4 regions of the Streptomyces sp. NPDC059371 genome follow, and region 4 is predicted to be linked to each of the others. Evidence: riboswitches for the same ligand, from Rfam matches in the RefSeq annotation. Region 4 holds a riboswitch; each other region holds the start of a gene.

Region 1 (5,650 bases), on a different contig from region 4:
ACTGGTCCACCGGCCAAGGCGGTCCGGCCCGGTCAAGCCGGGACCGCCACCGCAGCCGGGCTCGCCGACCGTGCCGGTCCCGTCGGCCAAGCCGGGCTCGCCGGCCAAAGCCGGTCCCGCCGCCAGAGTCGGTGACGCCCGCCCAACCGGGACCGTCGGCAGGGCCGGTAGCGGCTCAGGCCACCGACTCGATGCGCAGCTTGATGTCGTCCGGGGACAGGGCCCCCTTGGCCGAGACGTGATCGCCCGAGGACTCCCCGCGCAGTCGCCGTCCGATCCACGGGACCAGATACTCGCGCGCCCACTGGATGTTGTCGCGGCGCACCTCCAGCGTGCCGCGCGGCGGCAGGGGCGGCCAGGGCTGGTCCGGGTCGGCCGGGACCTCGAGGCCGAGTACCTGTCCGGCACGGAGCGCCACCCGGGTGTGCCCCTCGGGCGAGAGGTGCAGCCGGTCGCCGTCCCAGGCCCGGCGGTCCTGGACCGTCTTCAGGGACCAGAGGTCGAGGACGGGACAGCCGTAGCGGTCCGCGATGGCCCGCACATGTCCGTTGTAGGTGGCGATCTTGCCGCGCAGATGCTTGAGCACGGGAACGTCACGGGTGTCGAAGCCGGTCGTCACCATGACGGTGCCGACGGCGGAGGTGAGGTCGGCGATCGCGCGCTCGAAGCGCTCCGCGACCTCGTCGGGGTCGGTGCCGGGGCGGATGATGTCGTTGCCGCCGGCGCAGAACGAGACCAGGTCCGGGCCGAGTTCCTTCGCCCTCTGGAGCTGGGACTCGACGATCTGGTCGAGCAGTTTGCCGCGCACGGCGAGATTGGTGTAGTCGAAATCGCCCTCGGGCCTGCGGTCCGCGAGAAGTACCGCGAACCGGTCGGCCCAGCCGACGAAAGCTCCGTCGGGCCCGGGGTCGCCGACGCCCTCGGTGAAGCTGTCCCCCACCGCCACGTACGACCCGATCACTGATCTCTTGTCACTCTTCGAATCGTCTGCCACATCAAGCATGATTCACCTATTGATGTGAGCTACGCGACCGTAGGGAAGGGTTGACGGACGGTGAGATAAGCCACTCGCCAAGCATTGGTCAACTCTGGAATAAGGCCCGCGTCAAGGATGTTGAGGCAGCGATCGACTCGGGGCCGCGCCACGGGAACACCGAAGGCCGGACCCAGGGGATCATGGGGTCCGGCCTTCGGAGATCTTCCTGCCGTCAGGAGCAGGAGGAAAAGGGGCGTCAGCCCACGGCGACACCGTGCGAGCGCAGGTACGCGACCGGGTCGATGTCGGAGCCGTAGTCCGGCGTGGTGCGGATCTCGAAGTGCAGGTGCGGTCCGGTCACGTTGCCGGTCGCGCCGGAGAGGCCGATCTGCTGCCCCTCGGTCACGGTCTGCCCCGCCGAGACGGACAGCGACGACATGTGGGCGTACTGGGAGTACTTGCCGTCGGCGTGCTGGATGACGACCTGGTTGCCGTAGGCGCCGCCCCAGCCCGCGGAGACGACGGTGCCCGCCGCGATGGACTTGAGCGTGGTGCCGGTCGGGACCACGAAGTCCACGCCCGTGTGGTAGCCGCTGGACCACATGCTGCCCGCCACCTTGTAACCGGTGCCGACGCTGCTGCTGTCGACCGGCAGGGTGTAGCCGGAGGAGCTGTTGGTGGAGGCCGTGTCGGACGCGGTCGTGTCGTCGGCCGGGGTCGCCTGGGCGGGCTTCGCCGAGGTGGTCGTCCGAGTGGCCGACTGCGTCGCCGAGTGGGCGGCGGAGGCGGCCTTCTTGCCGAGCGACAGCTTCAGACCGGGGTGGATCAGCGACGGGTCGCTGCCGATCGCGGAGCGGTTGTCCGCGTAGATCTTCTTCCAGCCGCCGCCGACGTTCTGCTCGTCGGCGATCTTCGAGAGGTAGTCACCGCGCTTCACCGCGTACGTCTTGACCGCGGCGGTCTTGGCGGACTTCTCGGCGGGGGCGGCGGTCGCGGCCTTCTCGACATGGTGCGCGACGGCGGTGGCGGGGGTCGCGGCCTGGGCGCCCGACGCTCCCATCAGGGGCAGCGCGAGTGCGGCGCCACCGGTTCCGGCCACGGCTATCGAGCGGGTGAAACGCAGGGACTTGGGACGGCGGTGCTTACCCTTCGCGGGCATGACGAATTCCTCTCCGGCGCCTGCGGGGTGAGCTGTCGGGTGCGGGCTGGAGATGCCCGGCCGCTGCTGCGCGGCTGTACCCCTAGCCTGTTCCGGAGACCGGACCAGGCACGGAACCTGTGGGTCCCCCGCTCCTGCCGTGTACGGGTGAGTGTGCGGATTCCGGGCGGCGGCAGGATTGGGCGTCCGTCCGGATTGAGGCAGAACGTAAGCGAGATGAGAGCGCGTCGACAACTATGGGCGGTTTCTGTGCGCTCGCCTTTCTTGATCCATGCGGAAATCGTCGTCACCCTCCGTGGAGTGACGATCTTCCGGACCTCTCAACCCGCCCGTGAATCCTGGCGGGTTGAGAAATGAGGACGGCAACGCATCGTCACGAATATGACGCTCCTCACGCGACTCGCCCCAGGGTGCCCTATTCCAGGGCCAGTTGTAACGAAGGTGCCTATTCGGACAGAAAGGTCAGATGCGACGCAGGCGGATATCCGGCACATCCGGATCTCTGTATGAGGCGGCACGCAAAACGGCACACTCGCAATGCCGCATTTCATAGCAATTGCCCTGCAGGCCTCACGCGACGAGAAGGGTGCGACCAGCCCGACGGTCGGCCTCGCACATTTATCGAACGGGCATTCGATCCAGTGAGCTGTGGAGCACCGCTTCCAGGGCTTTCCGTACGCGAGAAGGCCGCCTGTGGACAACTCATTGCCCGAGGAACCTATGTCGTATCGTCGACAGCGCAAGCCGGTACAACTGCCGACGAGCGGCGCCGAGTCCAGCCCGGCGACGCCGACGGCCGAATGGGAGGAGCCCCCGTGACGCAGCAGGTCCCGTCGACCGAGCCCGAGCTCGGCGGAGTGCGGAACTTCCGCGACGTGGGCGGACTGCCCACCGCGGACGGCCGGCGAGTGCGCTACGGGCATCTGTTCCGCAGCGGCCACCTCGCGCACGCCACGGAGGAGGACGCCGCGTTCCTCGCCTCCCTGGGTCTCCACACGATCTTCGACTTCCGCAACGCCGCGGACCAGAAGCTGGAGGGCCCGGACGTCGAACTGCCGGGCGTGCGGAACGTGAACCTCCCGCTGAGCGACCCGGCGGACGGCAGCGAGTTCTGGAAGATGGTCCGCGACGGCGACATCGACCAGCTTCGCGGGCTCCTCGGCGACGGCAAGGGCGCCAACCGGATGATCAACTCCTACCGCACGATCATCAGGGAACGCACGGCCGAGCACGCGCAGGTGCTGCACGCCCTGGCCGACGACAGCGTGCCCGCGCTGATGCACTGCGCGGCGGGCAAGGACCGCGCCGGGCTGTCCATCGCGGTCACCCTGCTCGCCCTCGGCGTCGAGCGCGAGGCGATCGTGACCGACTACCTGGAGTCGAACGCCGCCCACCGCCGCTACAAGGTCCACCGCAGCGGCTCCTCGGCCGGCACCTACTCCCCCGAGGTCATGGAACTGCTCAGCCCGCTGTTCGACGCGCGCGCCGAGTACCTGACAGCCGCCTTCGAGACGATCGAGGAGAACTGGGGCAGCGTCGAGGCCTACCTGGAACAGGGGCTGGGGCTCACGCCGGAGCTCCGGGAGCGCCTTCGCGCGCGGCTCCTGGACTGAGCCGAAGCCACGCTCCCCGACCCGGGCGCTACTGGTTCTGCGCGCCCAGCGTGAAGAGCAGGTAGATGAAGGCCGCGAACAGGTGGCCGACGGCGACGTAGATGATCAGCCGCACCCACAGGGCGCGAGGGAACTTGTCCTCCATGGACCGGCGGCGTTCCGTGGGTTCGGTCATGACGTCTCTCCCGGGGTGGGGTGGCCCGTCGCCGGGCCGAGGCACAGCGCGGCGACGGGGCTCTGCAGCAGGGTGTGTACGAAGAGGAGATCGGCTCCGTCGCGCTCGGCGGCGGCGATGCGGTGCGGGGTCAGCGAGTCGAAGTGGGCGCTGTCTCCCGGCGCGAGGATGTGCGCGGTGTCCCCGAGGCGCAGACTGAGCCGCCCCTTGAGGACGTACAGCCACTCCTCGCCCGGGTGGACGCGCACGATGTCGCCCTGGGAACCGTAGGGGACGTGCACACGCAGGGCCTGCATGCCGCGGCCCGCGGAGCCCGCCTGCCAGTAGGTCCAGCCGCCCGCCGGGGCCGGCTCCATTTCGGCGGCCCGTACGACCGCGTCACGGTCGGGGACCGTCTCGCCGAGCAGTTCGGAAACCGTCGTACTGTAGACACGGGCCAGCGTGAGCAGCATCGGCAGCGAGGGCTGGCGCTGCCCGGTCTCCAGCCGGGACAGATGGGCGGGCGAGAGTCCGGCGGCGCGGGCGGCGGCCTCCAGCGTGAGAGACGCGCCGCGGCGCAGGGCGCGGAGCCGGGGCGCCACGGCGTGCAGCTCGGCGGACGGCTCTTCGGCCGTCCCTGGATCGGCAGTGCTCATGGAACCATTGAGCCAAACAATTGCCTCTGGGGCAATATTATTGCCCCAGAGGCAAAAGCCTCGCCGGACACGATCCATCTCGCCCGGCCGCATCCCCGCCGGTCGCCGGCCGCACCCGCACCGCCTCGCCGGCTGCCGGCCGCACCCGCACCGCCCGCGGCGGGCCGTCGGTCCGGCCGGGTCTCAGCGGTTCGCCACCGCCTGCTTCACCAGCGTCTTCCCGAAGTCCCACATCAGCCCGCCGCCGTTGTGCGCGTCCTCCATCACCGCGGTGAAGGCCTCTACGAACCGGTCGACATCCCGCTCGTCGATGACCAGCGGCGGGATCAGTTTGATCACCTCCAGGTGGTCGCCGGAGACCTGGGTGAGGATGCGGTGCCGCTGGAGCAGCGGTACGACGACCATCTGCGCGAACAGCCCCTTGCGCGCGGCCTGCAGCATGGTCCAGCGGCTGCGCAGCTTGAGCGACGCGGGCCGCCCGAACTCGATGCCGATCATCAGACCCCGCCCGCGCACCTCGCTGAGCAGTTCGTAGCGGTCGACCAGGGCCGCCAGCCGGGATTTCAGCAGCTCTCCGGTGACGCGCGCGTTCGCGACGATCTGTTCGTTCTCCATCACGGAGAGCACCGCGAGACCCGCCGCCATGGCCTGCGCGTTGGAGCCGAAGCTCGCGGAGTGCACGAGGACCCGGTCCATGGAGGAGTAGACCTTCTTGAAGATCCAGTCCTTTCCGAGGGTCGCGCCCACCGGCACATAGCCGCCGGAGAGCGCCTTGGCGACACACACCAGGTCCGGTTCGACCCCCTCCTCGTGCTGGTAGGCGTAGAAGTCCCCGGTCCGGCCGAGGCCGGTCTGCACCTCGTCCGCGATGAGCAGCGCCTTCTGCCGGTGCAGCAGTTCCTGGGCGGCGCGCAGATATCCCGGCGGGGACTCGTGGACGCCCTTGCCCTGGATCGGCTCCACGATGAGCGCGGCGACATCGCCCTTCTTCAGCTCCCCGGCCAGGGCGTCGAGATCGCCGAGCGGGACGGCCGTGTCGGGCAGCAGCGGCGCGAAGCCGTCGCGGAAGCCGTCCTCGCCGTTCACCGACAG
Region 2 (5,650 bases), on a different contig from region 4:
CCGCGCGTACCGACGGCTCCGCGCCGACGGCGTCGAGCACTGGGCCGACCCGCAGATGAGGCGCCCGGGGGAGATCAACAATGAACACGGCGGCCGCGGCGTGTACTTCAAGGACCCGGCCGGCCATGCGATCGAGTTGATCACCCGCCCGTACCTGTAGCCGGGCGGAGCCCGGCCGGGGCCGCGGCACCCGGCCGGGCAGCCGGCCGAACCGGTGCGTGGGCGTGTGGCGCGGTGCGATCCGCGATCCGCGATCTGCATCCGCGATCTGCATCCGCGATCTGCATCCGCGATCTGCATCCGTGATCGGCGAGGGGCGCGGGGCGCAGGCGGCGGCGCGCGGTACGTGGAAGACGCCGCGCGCCGGAGTACGACCGGTTCACCCCGATGGGTTGTTTTGTGGCGGGTTGAGATGAACAGGGCGTGGATGTCGGAGGCTTGGGGAGAACCTGGACGTTCGCGAAACGCCGTCATCGAGGAGTGCCGCGTGTCCGATGTCGTCTTCACGGCGGATTTCGCCTCGACTCGTCAATGGGTCGCGGGCCATTCCTGGGCCTATCCCGACGGCGGTCCGGTCAACCCGGACGACGGCAAACTCGACCACCTGGTCACCGACCCCTCCTACAGCCGGACGGGCCGCTTCCGGGCCACTCGGCGCCCGGACGGCGACTGGGACGCGGGCCTGCTCACCACCGAGGGCAGCGCGGACGGGTTCATGGTCCGCACGGGGGACGTGCTGGAGGCACGGGTCAAGCTGCCCACGGTGACGGGGGCCTGGCCGGCGATCTGGACGTGGCGGGACGGCGGTCAGGAGATCGACGTCTTCGAGTACCACCCCGACAACCCCGACCTGCTGGAACTGTCCAACCACGTACGCAACACCCACCGCTACTACCGGAACCCCGCGATCCAGCCGGGTGCCTGGGTCGACCTCGTGGTCGAGCTCGGCGCCCTCCGGGTCGTGTGGTGGGTCAACGGAATCCGGGCTTTCGACGACCGGCGCGGAGTGGGCAGATCCTGGCACGCCTATCTCATCGTCAACCTCTCCGTCTGCGCGGGGCGATACCACCCGCCGCCGCCTCCCGAGGCCTCCGAGATGGACTTCGAGGTGGCCCGGCTGGCGGTCCGCAGGCCCCCGGCCGGCAGACCTTTCCCCGCGACGGAGGAGTACGAGGCCGACGTCCTCGACTGACGCCGGAGCGGGGCCTCGGCAGATGCAGCCGGGCAGGTGCATCCGCCGGGGCCCTCGGCGCGGAAGTACGGCATCAGAAGCGACGCTGCGCCGGTGCGCGTCGCGCCGACGGGTGCCGAGGGCCATGCCGAATCCGCAACCGGGGGACGCCCCCGAGTCCGCCTACGTCAGTCACGTCGGCAACTGCCGCACGTGCCAACGGGAGTCGGGGCGCTGCCCGCAGGCGGCCCGCCTCTGGCGTTTCTACCAGGAATGGCGCAATGGTTACCGCGCGCGGCCCGAGCCCGCGGAGTGAGCCGCGGAGTGAGCTTGGGGCGGGTCCGCGGTCGGTGAGACGATTCCTCCTCACGGTTCAGTGCGAGGCGTGGACGAAGCGCCGGTAGGTGGAGAGGTGTCATGCGAGGTTCTGTGCGGATGTCCGCCGACGATGTGTCCCGGTCCGGGGAGACCGGCGCCTCCGTGGCGCTGCGGCCCTGCCGCGTCCCTCGTCCGGACGGGGAACCGGCGCGCGCGGCCGTACTGATCCTTCACGGCGGCACCGCCGACAGCAAGGCCCCGTTGCGGCCGTGGAACCTGGCACGCGCCCGGATGCGGCCGTTCGTGCGCTCCGTGACACGGGCCCTGGCGGACGAGGACACGTTCGTCGGGCAGGTGCGCTACCGCCACCGGGGATGGAACGGCGCGGACGCCGACCCCGTCGCCGACGTTCTGCTGGCACTGGACGAACTCGCCGCTCTGGTGGGGGAGGTGCCGGTCGTGCTCGTGGGTCACTCGATGGGCGGGCGCGCCGCTCTGCGGGCCGCGGCCGCACCCCAGGTCCGGGCCGTGGTGGCGCTGGCACCCTGGTGCCCGGAGGGTGAGCCGGTGACCCACCTCCGGGACAAACGCGTGATCGTGCTGCACGGGGACCGGGACCGGGTCACCGACCCCGTGGAGTCGTTCGCCCTCGTCCGCCGGGCCGCGGAGGCTGGTTGCTCCGCGAGCGCCGTGCGGGTCGAGGGCGGGGACCACGCGATGCTCCGCCGCGCGCGGACCTGGCATCGGGCCACGGGCGCTACGGTCGCCGAGCTGGTGACCCTGATCGGCGCCGGCCTCGACCCGCTCCCCGCCGAACGGCCGGGCGCAGAGCCTGGCGTTCTGTAGGGCGTCCCGGGCGTCAGGAGCCCGGTGTGTCGAGCCGGTCGTCGGGATCGGGGGTGGGGGAGAAGGCGCGGCGCGTACCCGACGCCGGTCGTGCGGCGGACGAGGGAAGCGGGGCGCCCGTCGACGGATCCCAGCTCAGGATCCACTCGAAGTCGCGTTGCAGCCGACGTGCTTCGCTTCGCACGAGCGTCGGTATGTCACCGCGTTCGGAGATCAGTTGGGCATAGATCGGGGCATCGTGCACGTGGGGATCCTCGACTCGCTCTCGTGGTCTGACGTGCTTCGACGGTACGGCCGGCAGGTGGTCGCAGCGGTGATCCGGCCAGCTCGGCCAGAACCGGTCAAGGTGTGACCAAAGGGCGCCGTCGATGTCGAACGACATGCCAGGGAACGCCAGTTCTGTGCACACTTTCGACACATCCGAGTTGGCCGGACGTGTGACCCGCGGCTCCGGACCGGGCGCCGGCCTCGCTCGTCCCAACGGCCGTGCTCAGCCGCCTTTTCGAGTACGGCCCGTGTCCTCACGGTCGCGCTGCGGGACGGTGCGATGAAGGTCACGAAAATGTATCGGACATCTGGGACGTGGATCTTCACATCGGGTGCACACCATCGCTAAGTTGGCGACCAGGCCGCCCGACTCCCTCCGGCGAAGCTCGCCGGGCGGTGCGGCCTCCGCCGAGTCCTGCCTGTCCTCGTGGCAGCGGGAGCCGGGGACCCACCGAACCTGGGGTGAATCGGCCAACTGCCTTTCGGGGCAGGGGCCGTAGGGCATACCTTCCGGAATCGTCCGCCCGAACCCGACAGCTAACCCGGTAGGCGGACGACGGAAGGAGCACCACTCCATGGCGCCGGAACGCACCCCGCCCAGCGGCGAAGAAGTCGCCCGACGACTCTCGTCCCTCTACGACCAGGCGGAGCTCGCCACCGGTAACTTCAACGGGACCCGCGCCCTGGCGAACTCCAACCGCAGGCCGGGCCGACGGAACGCCGGTCAGGGGAGCGGAGTCTCCGACGCCGCCCAGGACGACCTGATGCGCCAGTGGTTCGACGGGGCGCGTTCCCGGTTCGGACCCTCGGCCCCGGCCGCGCTACCGGCCGACAGACAGCCGGAGCGTGGCGGCGGAGGTGCTCGTCCGAAGGAGGCCGCGAAGGGGTCCCGTGGGTCCTCGTCGGACCTTCCGACGATCTACGAGCTGGAACAACTCGTACGGCCCGTTGCCGAGTTGACGGCCGCCCCGGTGCTGGAGCTGACCGCCGGTCCGGCTTCGGAGCCGGGTGCGCGCCCCGCACTGGAGCTGACCGCCGGTCCGCCCGCCGCGCTCCCGGCCGGCGGCGCCCCGGCGGCACCGGGATCCGAGGTGGCGGTCCGTGCGGGGCTCCGCGCGGGGGCCGTTCCGGCCGCCGCGCCGCAGCAGTCCTCGCCGCACGTCAAGAAGCAGAGCGCCCGGCGCAAGCTCGCCGTCGCGCGGGAGCTGATGGCGCGGCACATGGCACGGCAGGGCATGCCCGTGGCGCAGATGCCGGCCATCGAGTACCGGCCGGCGGCCCCGCAGACCGGTTCGTTCCCGACGGCCCCGCAGACCGGTTCGTTCCCGGCGGTCGGTCAGACGGGTTCGTTCCCGGCGGTCGATCAGACCGGCTCGTTCCCCTCGGTCGCCCAGACCGGTACCTTCCCGTCGGTCGCTCAGCCCACCGCGTTTCCCGCGGCTCCGCAGACCGCCGCGTTCCCGTCCGCCGCGCAGACGGGCACCTTCCCGTCGGTCGGACAGACCGGTACCTTCCCGTCGGTCGGCCAGACGGGTTCGTTCCCGTCGGTCGCTCAGCCCACCGCGTTCCCGGCGGCTCCGCAGACCGCCGCGTTCCCGTCCGCCGCGCAGACGGGCACCTTCCCGTCCGCCGCGCAGACCGGTACGTTCCCGTCGGTCGCTCAGGCGCCCGCGTTCCAGGCGGCGCCCCAGCCGACCCCGTACGAGGCGGTGCCCCAGGCCGCGCCCGCGCCCGGGGTCTTCGACACGGGTTCCATGCCCCGGGCGTACGAGCCGGCGCCCCCGGCCGCCCAGCCCAAGGCGGTCATCCTGCCCCGCGGGTACGAAGCGCCCGCCCCGGCCCCCGAGTACACGTCGGTGCTCCTGCCCCTCTCGTACGAGAAGCCGACGCGTCCCAGCGGGTACCAGCCGGCCCCGGTGCCCCCGATGAGCCAGCCGGCGCCCCAGCCTCCGGCGTACGAGGCCGCGCCGCGCCCCGCCGCCTATCAGCCGGCCCCGATGCCTCCGGTGAGCGAGCCGGCGCCCCAGCCTCCGGCGTACGAGGCCGCGCCGCGTCCGGCCGCCTATCAGCCGGCCCCGATGCCTCCGGTGAGCGAGCCGGCGCCCCAGCCGCCCGCGTACGAGGCCGCGCCGCGTCCGGCCGCCTATCAGTCGGCTCCGATGCCCCCCGCGAACCAGCCGACGCCTCCGTCGGCCGACGACGCCTGGCGGCAGTCGTTGCGGCCGACCGGCAACCAGCAGGCGTGGCCCGCCGCCCCCGGGGCCGCCGGCACGAACCCGGGGTTCGACATCGACAGCCTCGTCACCGGTGCGGTAGCCGTCGCCGCCGTCCCGCCGGTCGTCGGACACGACAGCAGAGCCGCCGAGGCGGTCGCCTTCGCCCGCGCTCAGATCGGCAGCCCGTGCGTGTGGGGAGCGTCCGGACCCGGTTCGTACGACCCCTCCGGTCTCACCCAGGCGGCCTGGAAGAGCGCGGGAGTCATGCTCCCCCGTGCGACGCAGGAGCAGGCGCAGGCCGGCCCGGCGGTCGACCTCGGTGCCATCCAGCCCGGTGACCTGGTCTTCTTCCACGCCAACGTGAGCCACGTGGGTCTCTACGTGGGGGACGGCATGATGGTCCACGCGCCGAGTCCCGGAGCGCGGATCAGCGAGGAGTCGGTCGAATACGCCGGACGGGCGGCCATCCACAGCGTCGTACGCCCGGTCTGAGCCCCGGCTCGGCCGTCCTGGACGTACCCGGCACCGGGCCGTCCAGGACGTAGCGCCGTCAGAACTCGCTGTCGATCCCCGTGACGGCGGCGGGTCCCAGCGGCGCGTCGTCCGCGGTCAGGCCGCTGTCCAGGAGCGCACCGGAGACCAGTCGTACGGCCTCGGCCTCGGCGCTTCTCCGGTCCGCCGCCTCGACCTCGAGCCGGACGGAGAACCTGTTGTCCTCGTCGACGGAGAGCAGGCTCAGCTCCTCGCTCTCGCCCAGGTCCGTGTTCTGCGGGTCCTGGGGGCGAAGCCTGCGTTCCACGTCGGCGCGGGAGGCCTCCGGGAGGCCGTGGAC
Region 3 (5,650 bases), on a different contig from region 4:
AGGGGTCTCCCGCAGGCCTGACGGTCGGGAAGTCGGCGTCTCCCGCGGGCCTGGTGGTCAACCGGTCGGCGTCTCCCGCGGGTCCGGTGGTCGGGAGGGCGTCGGCTCGGCCGATCCGGTGGGCGGGGGTCCGCGGGCCGGTGCGGATACCGTCGGGGAGTGACCGAGCACGAAGCCTCCGCCAGCGCCGCCCCCGAACTCTTCACCTGGGAGTTCGCCACCGACCCCTACCCGGCCTACGCCTGGCTCAGGGAGAACGCGCCCGTGCACCGCACGCGGCTGCCCAGCGGGGTGGAGGCCTGGCTCGTCACGCGGTACGCCGACGCCCGGCAGACGCTCGCCGACCAGCGGCTGTCCAAGAATCCCGCGCATCACGACGAGCCCGCGCACGCGAAGGGCCGGACCGGGATCCCCGGGGAGCGCAAGGCCGAGCTGATGACGCATCTGCTGAACATCGACCCGCCGGACCACACCCGGCTGCGAAAGCTCGTCAGCAAGGCGTTCACACCCCGGCGCGTGGCCGAATTCGCACCGCGGGTGCAGGAGCTGACGGATCAGCTCATCGCCGGGTTCGCGGCCAGGGGTTCCGCGGACCTCATCCACGAGTTCGCCTTCCCGCTCCCCATCTACGCCATCTGCGACCTGCTCGGCGTTCCGCGCGAGGACCAGGACGACTTCCGGGACTGGGCGGGCATGATGATCCGGCACGGCGGCGGGCCGAGGGGCGGGGTGGCCCGGTCCGTGAAGAAGATGCGCGGGTATCTCGCCGAACTCATCCACCGCAAGCGCGAGGCGCTGACCGCGGAGCCCGAGCCCGGCGAGGACCTCATCTCGGGGCTCATCCGCGCCTCGGACCACGGCGAGCACCTCACCGAGAACGAGGCCGCCGCGATGGCCTTCATCCTGCTCTTCGCGGGGTTCGAGACCACGGTCAACCTCATCGGGAACGGGATGCACGCCCTGCTCACCCACCCCGGGCAGCGGGCCCGGCTGCAGGCCTCCCTCGCGGCCGGGGAGAGCGGGCTGCTGGAGACGGGCGTGGAGGAACTCCTGCGCTACGACGGGCCCGTCGAACTGGCCACGTGGCGGTTCGCGACCGAGGACGTGCGGATCGGCGGGCAGGACATCGCGGCCGGCGACCCCGTGCTCGTGGTCCTCGCGGCCGCGGACCGCGACCCCGAGCGCTTCGAACAGCCGGACACGCTCGATCTCTCACGACGTGACCTTCAGCACTTGGGTTACGGCCACGGCATCCACTACTGCCTGGGCGCGCCGCTCGCCCGGCTGGAGGGGCAGACCGCGCTGGGTACGCTCCTCGGCCGTCTTCCCGACATCCAACTCGCCGGAGAATCGGCTGATTTGCGCTGGCGCGGAGGGCTCATTATGCGCGGATTGCGTACGCTTCCGGTGGAGTTCACCCCGGTCAAATAGGACGCGATCGGTGCATCGACGACCCTTCGACGGCCGCGCTGAAGCGGCGATTCCGCATACCGGAAAGGCGCCTTCACGGCCACCGGAAGGTGACGCTCCGTCAAATCTGTGATCTTCGCGTGATCAGTAGTGCATCGACTTGTAACCAGCGTTCGAGTGCGACTACCTTCACCCATCAACGCGGCACCTGCGCCACTCACTTAGGCAGGAGTCGCGGTGCTCCCCGCTGTCGCTCGAAAGGCTCTCGCATGCTCTCCGGGAACGGCCGTCACCGTCGCCCTCGCCAGGCCCCGGCTCTCATCGTCGCCGCAGGGGTGACCGGATCGGCGATCGTCATCCCGTTGCTCGCCGCGGCGAGCGCCAGCGCGGCCGACGGGACCACCTGGGACCGGGTGGCACAGTGCGAGAGCGGTGGCGCGTGGAGCGCCAACGAAGCCAACGGGTACTACGGCGGCCTTCAGCTCGACCACGACAACTGGGAAACGCACGGCGGCCTCGAGTACGCCCCGACGGCCGATCAGGCCAGCCGCTCGCAGCAGATAGCCGTCGCCGAGAAGGTGCTCGCCGACACGGGCCTCGCGGCCTGGCCGACGTGCGGGCCGCTCTCGGGTCTCGGCAAGGGCTCCGCCGGCATCAGCGTCGACACGGGCGTGGCCGGCGACTCGTCGAGCACCGGCGACGACTCCGGTTCGTATATTTCGTCCGGTCTGGCGACTTCGCCCAGCTCGTCCCCTTCGAGTGATTCGTCCGGTTCGGCCGAGTCCTCCGACGCGGCCGGCGACACCGCCACGCCCAGCGCCTCGCAGAGCTCCGACAGTGCGGACGCGGCGACCGGCAAGAGTGATGAGTCGTCCAAGTCGGGACAGAAGGAAGCCGCTTCGACCCCGTCCACCTCGGCGGGTTCCGGCACCGGGCGACACCGCGGCGGGGGCGCCGCGGAGAGCACGGCCGACAGCCGGACCGACGACTCCACGGGGCGTCATGCCGCGAGCCCCGAGGCCGACGCCCCCGACACCGAGTACGTCGCACACGCCATCGGGAACCTCTGGAGCGTTTCCGACGCCCTTGGCCTCGAAAGCGGATGGGGCGACCTGCCCAAGGTGGACGCGGCCTCGGCCGACGGCGGTCCCGGCCTCGTCGTTCCTGGTCGGAGCATCGCGGACACGGTCGAAACGGTGCAAAAGTAGAGGGAGTTAGCGCCCCGGTTCGCTGGGGAATGTCCCATTTGGAGCAAGTGAGAGATGGGTCTCAGAAGCCCTGATCGTCTTTGAAATTCCGCCAATCGACTGCTTACGGTCGTGACTGCTCGCCACAGCGGGCTCCGACGGTCGCAACGCCGAATCCTGCCAACGGCCGTACGGGAACAGTCGTCGCGTCATGCGCCGTAGGCAGGAGCGGGGGACCCAAGGTAAGTGCCGGGCCCGGGAGTCGAGAGACACCCGGGAACGGCTTGGGGTGAAGCCGCGTGCCGGAGGTCCTGGAGACGGGACCGAGGGCATGCGGCCGGGCAACTCATTCGGCCCGAACCCGACAGCTCACCTCGCAGGCGTCGGTGAGGGGATCTCTCCATGCTGTTCTCCGGCAAGGGCAAGCACCGCCGCCCGAACAAGGCCACCCGTGTCGCCACGCTCGCCGGTGTCACCGGCGTCGCCATCGCCGCCCCGCTGATGGCGGCGGGCAATGCCTCCGCGGCCACCGGCTCCGAGTGGGACGCCGTCGCCCAGTGCGAGTCCGGCGGCAACTGGTCGATCAACACCGGCAACGGTTACTACGGCGGCCTGCAGTTCTCGTCCTCCACCTGGGCCGCGTACGGCGGTACCGCCTACGCCTCGACCGCCGACCAGGCCTCGAAGTCCCAGCAGATCTCCATCGGCGAGAAGGTCCTCGCCGCACAGGGCAAGGGCGCCTGGCCGACCTGCGGCACCGGCCTGTCGAGCACCCCGTACGGCGGCGGCTCGGCCCCGGCGGCCCCGTCGGCGCCCTCCTCGCCGAGCACCTCGCAGAGCGCCCCGGCCACCCGTGCGACGGAGCAGCCCGCCTCCCGTTCCGCGGAGCGCCCCGCCCAGAAGACCGTCACCACCCCGACCGGCAAGAAGGTCAAGAAGGGTGACGGCGAGTACAAGGTCGTCAAGGGTGACACCCTCAGCTCGATCGCCGAGAAGAAGCACGTCAAGGGCGGCTGGCAGAAGCTGTTCAAGCTGAACAAGGGCATCGTCACCGACGCCGACTTCATCTACCCGGGCCAGCAGCTCCACCTGCGCTGAGCGGCGCGGCACGCCGGTTGACCCGGCCGCCTTCGGCGGAGGGCGGCCGTGATTCCGGCACCCCGCCGCGACGCCCGGCAGGCAACGCCCCCTCGTGGGGTCTCCGCACGCACCGGAGACCCGCCGAGGTCCCCCGTCCCCACGGGCTCCCCGCTCCGGCACGTGTTCCCCCGCACGAGCCGGAGCGGGGTTTTTTATTTCTTTTTTTGTTCCGTTCAGGAACAATATGTAGGCTCAGTCCGCTCAAGGGGTGGTCGATCGCTGGCCGATCCCCCTGAGCCGGTTAGGCTCATCCCGCGGGGCTGCCAAGCTCCGCGTACCGCGTCACATCCCAATAAGGAGATGCTCGTGCCGTCCATCGACGTCGTCGTAGCCCGGGAAATCCTGGACTCCCGAGGCAACCCCACGGTCGAGGTCGAGGTCGGCCTCGACGACGGCAGCACGGGTCGTGCCGCCGTTCCGTCCGGCGCCTCCACCGGAGCGTTCGAGGCCATCGAGCTTCGCGACGGTGACCCGAACCGCTACCAGGGCAAGGGTGTCGAGAAGGCCGTCCTCGCCGTCATCGAGCAGATCGGCCCGGAGCTCGTCGGCTACGACGCCACCGAGCAGCGCCTGATCGACCAGGCGATGTTCGACCTGGACGCCACCGACAACAAGGCCTCGCTCGGCGCCAACGCCATCCTCGGCGTCTCGCTCGCCGTCGCGCACGCCGCCTCCGAGGCGTCCGACCTGCCGCTCTTCCGTTACCTGGGCGGACCGAACGCGCACCTGCTGCCCGTTCCGATGATGAACATCCTGAACGGCGGCTCGCACGCCGACTCCAACGTGGACATCCAGGAGTTCATGATCGCCCCGATCGGCGCGGAGTCCTTCTCCGAGGCCCTGCGCTGGGGCGCCGAGGTCTACCACACCCTCAAGAAGGTGCTGAAGACCAAGGGCCTGTCCACCGGCCTCGGCGACGAGGGCGGCTTCGCCCCGAACCTGGAGTCCAACCGCGCCGCCCTCGACCTCATCCTCGAGGCCATCAAGGAGGCCGGTTACATCCCCGGCGAGCAGATCGCCCTCGCCCTCGACGTCGCCGCCTCCGAGTTCTACAAGGACGGCAAGTACCTCTTCGAGGGCAAGGAGCGCTCCGCCGCCGAGATGACCGAGTACTACGCCGAGCTCGTCGCGGCGTACCCGCTCGTCTCCATCGAGGACCCGCTGTACGAGGACGACTGGGCCGGCTGGAAGGTCATCACCGACAAGCTGGGCGACAAGGTCCAGATCGTCGGCGACGACCTCTTCGTCACCAACCCGGAGCGCCTGGCCCGCGGCATCGAGGAGGGCTCCGCCAACGCCCTGCTCGTCAAGGTCAACCAGATCGGTTCGCTGACCGAGACCCTGGACGCCGTCGAGCTGGCCCAGCGCAACGGCTTCAAGTGCATGATGTCCCACCGCTCCGGCGAGACCGAGGACGTCACCATCGCCGACCTCGCGGTCGCCGTGAACTGCGGTCAGATCAAGACCGGCGCCCCGGCCCGCTCGGACCGTGTCGCCAAGTACAACCAGCTCCTGCGCATCGAGGAGATCCTCGACGACGCCGCGGTCTACGCCGGCCGCAGCGCCTTCCCGCGCTTCAAGGGCTGAGCCTCGCGCGTCTCAGGAAGCGTCCTCCGTACGTCCCCGTACCCGGTCCCGTACCGTGTGCGGGGACGTACGCACGTGACGGGCCCGTACGGCGGGCCGGTACTGGGGAGGCGGGACTCATGGCCGTGAAGGACCGGGACCGGTTCTCCACCTCGACCAGGCTGAAGCTGCTCGGCGAGCAGACGGCGGCCAGGGTCTACCGCTCCCAGACCAAGCGGCAGGCGCGCCGCTCCCGGCTCACCGGCCGGGCCGCGCTGCTCGCCATGGTCCTGTGCTCCCTGATCGTCGCCCTCGCGTACCCGATGCGGCAGTACGTCTCCCAGCGG
Region 4 (5,650 bases):
CGCGCAGATGGCGGCCGACGACCAGGGGACCGGGATCCTCGCCGTGGACGTGCACACCCCGGGGCAGGGCAACCTGCTCAGCCTCGCCGAGCGGAACAGCCTGGCCAACGTCCGCGTGGCCAACGGCGACGCGATCATCCTGCTCCGCGAGATGCTGCCGCCCGCCTCGCTGAACGGCCTGCGCGTCTACTTCCCCGACCCCTGGCCCAAGAAGCGGCACCACAAGCGGCGGCTGATCCAGCCGGAGTTCCTGGACCTCGCCGCGACCCGTCTCGCACCGGGCGCGCTCGTGCACTGCGCGACGGACTGGGAACCGTACGCCGAACAGATGCTCGACGTGCTGAGCGCGCACCCCGCCTTCGAGAACACCGTGCCCGACGGCGGTTTCGCGCCCCGTCCGGAGTTCCGGCCGCTGACCCGTTTCGAGGGCCAGGGACTGGACAAGGGTCATGTGGTGAACGACCTCCTCTTCCGGCGCGTACAGCATCGAGACCAGCACACCCCGGGCGTCTGACCCGCACACACCTGCCGGCGTCCACCGGGACATCCCGGGGACCCCGGCTGCCGTCGCGGGCCACGCCCTCCCTCGTTAGGGTCAATGCCGTGGCCATCCATCCGCCGTACCCGAACCGGCCCGGTGCCCCCACCGGGCGTGCGCCAAGACATCCGCACTGGTGGCAGCGCGGTTGGGTGCGGTACGGAGCCCTGATCACCCTGCTCGCGATGTCGGGTCTGGTGATCCTCGCCCTCGTCCGCGAACAGACCGGGACCGAGGGCTTCCTGGTCGGTCTCGGACTGGCCGTGTTCCCCGTGCCGCTGCTCATAGCCGCCTTCCGGTGGCTGGACCGGGTCGAACCGGGCCCCTGGCGCAACCTGTTCTTCTCCTTCGCCTGGGGCGCCTGCGCGGCCGCGCTCATAGCGATCGTCGCCAACAGCTTCGCCACCCGCTGGATCGCCATGACGACCGCGGATCCCTCGGGCGCCGACACACTCGGCGCGACCGTCATAGCGCCGGTCGTCGAGGAGTCGGCGAAGGCGGCGGCCGTCCTGCTCGTGTTCCTCTTCCGCAGACGGGACTTCACCGGGATCGTCGACGGTGTCGTCATCGCCGGGGTCACCGCAACCGGCTTCGCGTTCACCGAGAACATCCTCTATCTCGGCACCGCGTTCGGCACCGACCAGCTCAGCGGGGAGAGCGGGATCGCCTCCGTCACCGCGGCGACGTTCTTCGTCCGGGTGGTGATGTCGCCCTTCGCGCATCCCCTGTTCACCGTGCTGACGGGCATCGGCTTCGGCGTCGCGGCACTGTCCGCCGAACGCCAGCACGCGCGCCGGGTGCTGCTCCCCCTGACCGGTCTGCTGCTCGCGATGGGCATGCACGCGATCTGGAACGGCTCCTCGGGCTTCGGCCGGTTCGGGTTCTTCGGGGTGTACGCGGCGTTCATGGTGCCCGCGTTCGGGCTGCTGACCTGGCTCGTCGTCTGGACGCGGCAACGCGAGCTGCGGACCGTCCGCGCCGAACTGCCCGTGTACACCGCCGCGGGCTGGCTGGGCGCGGCCGAGCCGTGGGCGCTCGGCTCGATGCGGGCGCGGCAGCTCGCGCGCGAGTACGCCGGGCACCACTTCGGGAAGGGCGCGGCCCGCTCGGTGGCGGAGTACGAGGCGTACGCGACCTCGCTGGCGTTCCTGCGCCACCGGGGGCGCCGGGGCCGTGCGGGCGCCGACTTCGTCGTACGGGAGCGTGAGTTGCTGGAGGAGCTGTGGCGCCGCCGGGAGATCGCCCGTCCGGCTCTCGCCTACGCGGCCCGCGCCACGGCCCCGCTGCCCGTGCCGTCGCCCTGGCCGCCCCAGGGGTACGGGTACGTGACCCCGCCCGCGCGGCCGTACGGGTGGCCGGTCCAGGCGTCCGCGCCGGCCCCGTATCCCGCGTACAACCCGTACAGCTCGTAGCGCGGGACGGTCACGGCGCGGTGCGCCGGCGGGCATCACCGTGCACCGCGCCGACGGTCCGGCTGTTACGCCGACGCCTGCGAAAGGCGCGTCAGTTCGTCGTCCGTCAGCACCAGGTCCGCGACGCCGAGCAGGGCCGGGAGCTGCTCCACCGTGCGGGCGGAGGCGATCGGCGCGGCGACCGTCGGCTGTGCGGCCAGCCAGGCGAGGGCGACCGTCGGGACGGCGACGTCGTGGGCTGCCGCGATCTCGTCGAGGGCGGCGAGGACCCGTGGCCCGCGTTCCGTGGTGAGGTGCTTGGCCGCGCCGGCCGCCCTCGGAGAGTCGACCGTGGCGCCGGGGCGGTACTTGCCGGTGAGGAATCCGGCGGCGAGCGCGAAGTACGGGACGGCCGCCAGACCGGCCCGGGACGCGACCTCCAGCAGGGCGCCCTCGTAGGTGTCGCGCGAGACGAGGTTGTAGTGGGGCTGGAGCGCGACGTACCGGGCGAGGCCCTCGCGGTCGGAGAACTCCAGGGACTCCCGCAGCCGCTCCGGGGAGATGTTGGAGGCGGCGATGTGCCGCACCTTGCCGGCCCGCACCAGCTCGTCGAGGGCGCCGATGATCTCCTCGACCGGCACCTCCGGCTTGTCGAAGTGCGTGTAGTAGAGGTCGATGTGGTCGGTGCCCAGGCGGCGCAGTGACGCGTCGGCCGCGGCCTTGATGTTGGCACCGGACAGGCCGGGGTACGCGGGGTGCTGGCTGACCTTGGTGGCGACCACGATGTCCGCGCGGTTGCCGCGGCTCTTCAGCCACTTGCCGATGACGGTCTCGGACTCGCCGCCCTCGTTGCCCTCGACCCAGGCCGAGTAGGAGTCGGCCGTGTCGAGGAAGTTGCCGCCGGCGGCGGCGTAGGCGTCGAGCACGGCGAAGGACCGGGTCTCGTCGGCCGTCCAGCCGAAGACGTTGCCCCCGAGGGAGAGCGGGAAGACCTCGAGGTCGGACGAACCGAGTTTGCGAAGAGAAGTCATGTACGGCCTCAACGCCCCTACCGGATGGATGTATTCCACAATCATCGGGCGCGGTGGGCGCGGTGCGCGCCGCCGTCCGCGCCCGGACGACCGACAGCCCTGACGTCGGGGGGGTTGACGTCAGGGCTGCCGGAGATCGGAGATCAGGGGTTGATGCCCTTGCTCTGGAGCCATGCCATCGGGTCGATGCCGGTGGCGGCGCCGCCGGGGTGCACTTCGAGGTGCAGGTGCGGCCCGGTGACGTTGCCCGTGGCGCCCACGCGTCCGATGACATCGCCCGTGGCGACCTTCTGGCCGACGGTGACGCTGATCGACGACTGGTGGCAGAACCAGAGCTCCGTACCGTCGTCGAGGGTGAGGATCGTGCGGTAGCCGTACGCGCCGGCCCAGCCGGCCTCGGTGATGGTGCCGCTGTGGATCGCCTTGATCAGCGTGCCGGTGGGCGCCGCGAAGTCGAGTCCGGTGTGGTAGCCGGAGGACCACATGGAGCCGGCCTCACCGAAGCGCGAGGTCAGCGTGTACGACGAGGTCGGCAGCGAGTAGCTCTTGGCGAGCTCGGCGAGACGCTCGGCCTCGGCCTTCTGCTTGGCCGCCTCCTCCGCCTTCTTCTTCGCGGCGGTTTCCTTGGCCTGGGCCTCGTCCTGCTGCTTGGCGGCGGCCTGGACGGCCTTCTGCGCGGCGGCGGTCTGGACGGCCTTCTGCGTGGCGGTGTCGGCCTGGTTCTGCTGCGACTGGGCCTGCGCCATGATGCGGTCGCGCAGCGCCTCACCGGCGTCGCTGCTGCCCTGGGCCGTGTCGGCGCTGGTCAGACCGGCGGTGGTGAGCGGGGTCGTGGAGCCCTTGGGGGTGCTGGATCCGCCGTCCGATATCAGGGCCTTGGCCGACTCGGTGACCGACGACAGGTCGGGCAGTGAGATCGAGACGGGCGCCTTGCCCGGAGCGGCGCTGGCGATGCCACCACCACCGACGGCGGCTATGACACCGACGCCGAGAACCGTGGAGCTGCGGGCGAGTCCTCCGCCGCGCTGCTTGCCCGTGCGGTGCCGGCCGCGGACGGGAGCGAGGGAATCCGCGGTGGGGTTCCACTCCTCCCAGGGGCCCTCGTCCTTGCCATAGCCGAAGGTGTGGGCTTCGTTCGGCGTGAACGAGGTTGGCTGAGCGGGCCGGTTGGACGCCACCTGGGCGCACTCCTTTCCTTCCTTGCCGCCTACCGGGTTAGCTGACGGGTTCGGAGCAGGAAGGTCTCCTACGCGCGTACGGCCACCGTGCTTCCACGGCGGAATACGCTCGATTCACCCCACGAGTTGGTTCCCCGGTTCCCTTACGGGATTCGGCGCGTGCGCACGGAGCCGTCTCTTGTGACGGTTGTGACGACCGCGCTGCGTTATCGAACGTTAATAGACCCAGGCACCGAATTCCAAGCTGTTCTGACTGATCATTAACGCCTCTTGGCCAGGACTTTGGGGTCACGGACGATGAAAAACGGGCGAGTTGACCACGTGGCGCTTGCACGGATTTCCCTGACGGTAAGTCAGTCGTTATGCGGAGGGGCACGGTCCGATCACTGCTCGTGACGCCGGACGGCGAGCAGCGCCATGTCGTCCGTCAGCGGGCCGCCCGTGTGCTCGCGGACCGCCTCGAAGAGAGCGGTCAGCAACGCCTCGGGGCCGGGAAAGACCCGCCCGGCCAGCCAGGCGGCCGGATCGAAGAACTCCCCCCGCGCGTCGCGGGCCTCGGACAGTCCGTCGGTGTGCAGGAGCAGCGTCGCCCCGCGCGGAAATCCCTCCCGCAGCGTCGGGGCGGGCAGGCTTCCCAGTTCACTCATCCCGAGCGGCAGCGCGAATGACTCGGCGGTGAGGGTGACGAGCGTGCCGTCGGGATGCAGCAGCAGGGGCGGCGGATGGCCGCGGTTGACGACGCGTACGACCTCCTCGCCCCGCGGGACCTCGGCGAGGACGGCGGTCGTGAACCCCTCGACCGCGTCGATGCTGTCGCGCCGGGTGCCGGCGCGCGTCAGCGCCCGGTCCAGGCGCTCCGCGACACCCCCCAGGGTCGCCTCCCGCTCTGCCGCCTCCCCGAACGCCCCGACCACCGTCGCGACGGCGGCCACCGCGGTCATCCCCTTCCCCCGTACGTCCCCGACGACCAGCCGCACGCCGTACGGGGAGTCCTGCACCGCGTACAGGTCCCCGCCGATGAACGCGTCCTCCTGGGCCGCCTCGTACCGGGCCGCGACCTCGAGCCCGGCGATCCGCGCCTCGGGCTCGGGCAGCACGGCGCGCTGCGCGAACTCGGCGATCTCCCGGACGGAGGCGAGCCGTTCGTCGCCGCGCCGGACCACGGTGTTGATGAGGACGGCGAGGACGGCGGCCGTCGCCACGGTGACCACCTCGGTGACCGCGTCGACCTGAAGGACGATGTCGAGCACACAGTGCGTCACGAGGACCGCGCCCACGGCGAGGACACCGGCGAGAACGGTTCCGCGCAGCGAGTAGAGGGGCGCGGCGACCAGGGGCGCGGCCGCGAACAGGGGGGCCGCGGTGAATTCCGACGGGGTGAGGTAGTCGTAGACGATCCCGGCGGCGACGAGCAGCACGGGCAGGGCCCGGACGAAGGCGCGTGCCCTCACGATCCGGCGCGGGTCCGCTGCCGCCGGACCGGGCGACGGGACACTCCCGGACCCTCGGACA

The links. Region 4 has a riboswitch for cyclic di-AMP ahead of ACFXGX_RS04600 (M23 family metallopeptidase). Riboswitches for the same ligand answer to the same signal wherever they lie in the genome.
Region 1: linked by a shared signal. The riboswitch ahead of ACFXGX_RS20620 (peptidoglycan DD-metalloendopeptidase family protein) and the one ahead of ACFXGX_RS04600 (M23 family metallopeptidase) in region 4 are both predicted to bind cyclic di-AMP.
Region 2: linked by a shared signal. The riboswitch ahead of ACFXGX_RS40450 (NlpC/P60 family protein) and the one ahead of ACFXGX_RS04600 (M23 family metallopeptidase) in region 4 are both predicted to bind cyclic di-AMP.
Region 3: linked by a shared signal. The riboswitch ahead of ACFXGX_RS25230 (transglycosylase family protein) and the one ahead of ACFXGX_RS04600 (M23 family metallopeptidase) in region 4 are both predicted to bind cyclic di-AMP.

The regions. Positions count from the first base shown of each region.
Region 1 is NZ_JBHYXD010000034.1:36,264-41,913, forward strand. It holds gene ACFXGX_RS20615 (SGNH/GDSL hydrolase family protein) at 176-961, opposite strand; gene ACFXGX_RS20620 (peptidoglycan DD-metalloendopeptidase family protein) at 1,233-2,135, opposite strand; cyclic di-AMP (ydaO/yuaA leader) riboswitch at 2,140-2,295, opposite strand; gene ACFXGX_RS20625 (tyrosine-protein phosphatase) at 2,951-3,748, shown strand; gene ACFXGX_RS20630 (DUF6126 family protein) at 3,777-3,893, opposite strand; gene ACFXGX_RS20635 (helix-turn-helix domain-containing protein) at 3,920-4,558, opposite strand; gene ACFXGX_RS20640 (aspartate aminotransferase family protein) at 4,742-5,650, opposite strand, start outside.
Region 2 is NZ_JBHYXD010000141.1:7,952-13,601, forward strand. It holds gene ACFXGX_RS40430 (VOC family protein) at 1-160, shown strand, start outside; gene ACFXGX_RS40435 (beta-glucanase) at 488-1,192, shown strand; gene ACFXGX_RS40440 (alpha/beta fold hydrolase) at 1,589-2,335, shown strand; gene ACFXGX_RS40445 (hypothetical protein) at 2,349-2,579, opposite strand; cyclic di-AMP (ydaO/yuaA leader) riboswitch at 2,999-3,170, shown strand; gene ACFXGX_RS40450 (NlpC/P60 family protein) at 3,178-5,310, shown strand; gene ACFXGX_RS40455 (hypothetical protein) at 5,369-5,650, opposite strand, start outside.
Region 3 is NZ_JBHYXD010000049.1:18,056-23,705, reverse strand. It holds gene ACFXGX_RS25240 (cytochrome P450) at 160-1,431, shown strand; gene ACFXGX_RS25235 (transglycosylase family protein) at 1,746-2,618, shown strand; cyclic di-AMP (ydaO/yuaA leader) riboswitch at 2,802-2,995, shown strand; gene ACFXGX_RS25230 (transglycosylase family protein) at 3,000-3,695, shown strand; gene eno (phosphopyruvate hydratase) at 4,038-5,324, shown strand; gene ACFXGX_RS25220 (septum formation initiator family protein) at 5,444-5,650, shown strand, end outside.
Region 4 is NZ_JBHYXD010000005.1:18,369-24,018, forward strand. It holds gene trmB (tRNA (guanosine(46)-N7)-methyltransferase TrmB) at 1-514, shown strand, start outside; gene ACFXGX_RS04590 (PrsW family intramembrane metalloprotease) at 604-1,950, shown strand; gene ACFXGX_RS04595 (aldo/keto reductase) at 2,016-2,960, opposite strand; gene ACFXGX_RS04600 (M23 family metallopeptidase) at 3,104-4,138, opposite strand; cyclic di-AMP (ydaO/yuaA leader) riboswitch at 4,150-4,306, opposite strand; gene ACFXGX_RS04605 (PP2C family protein-serine/threonine phosphatase) at 4,522-5,592, opposite strand.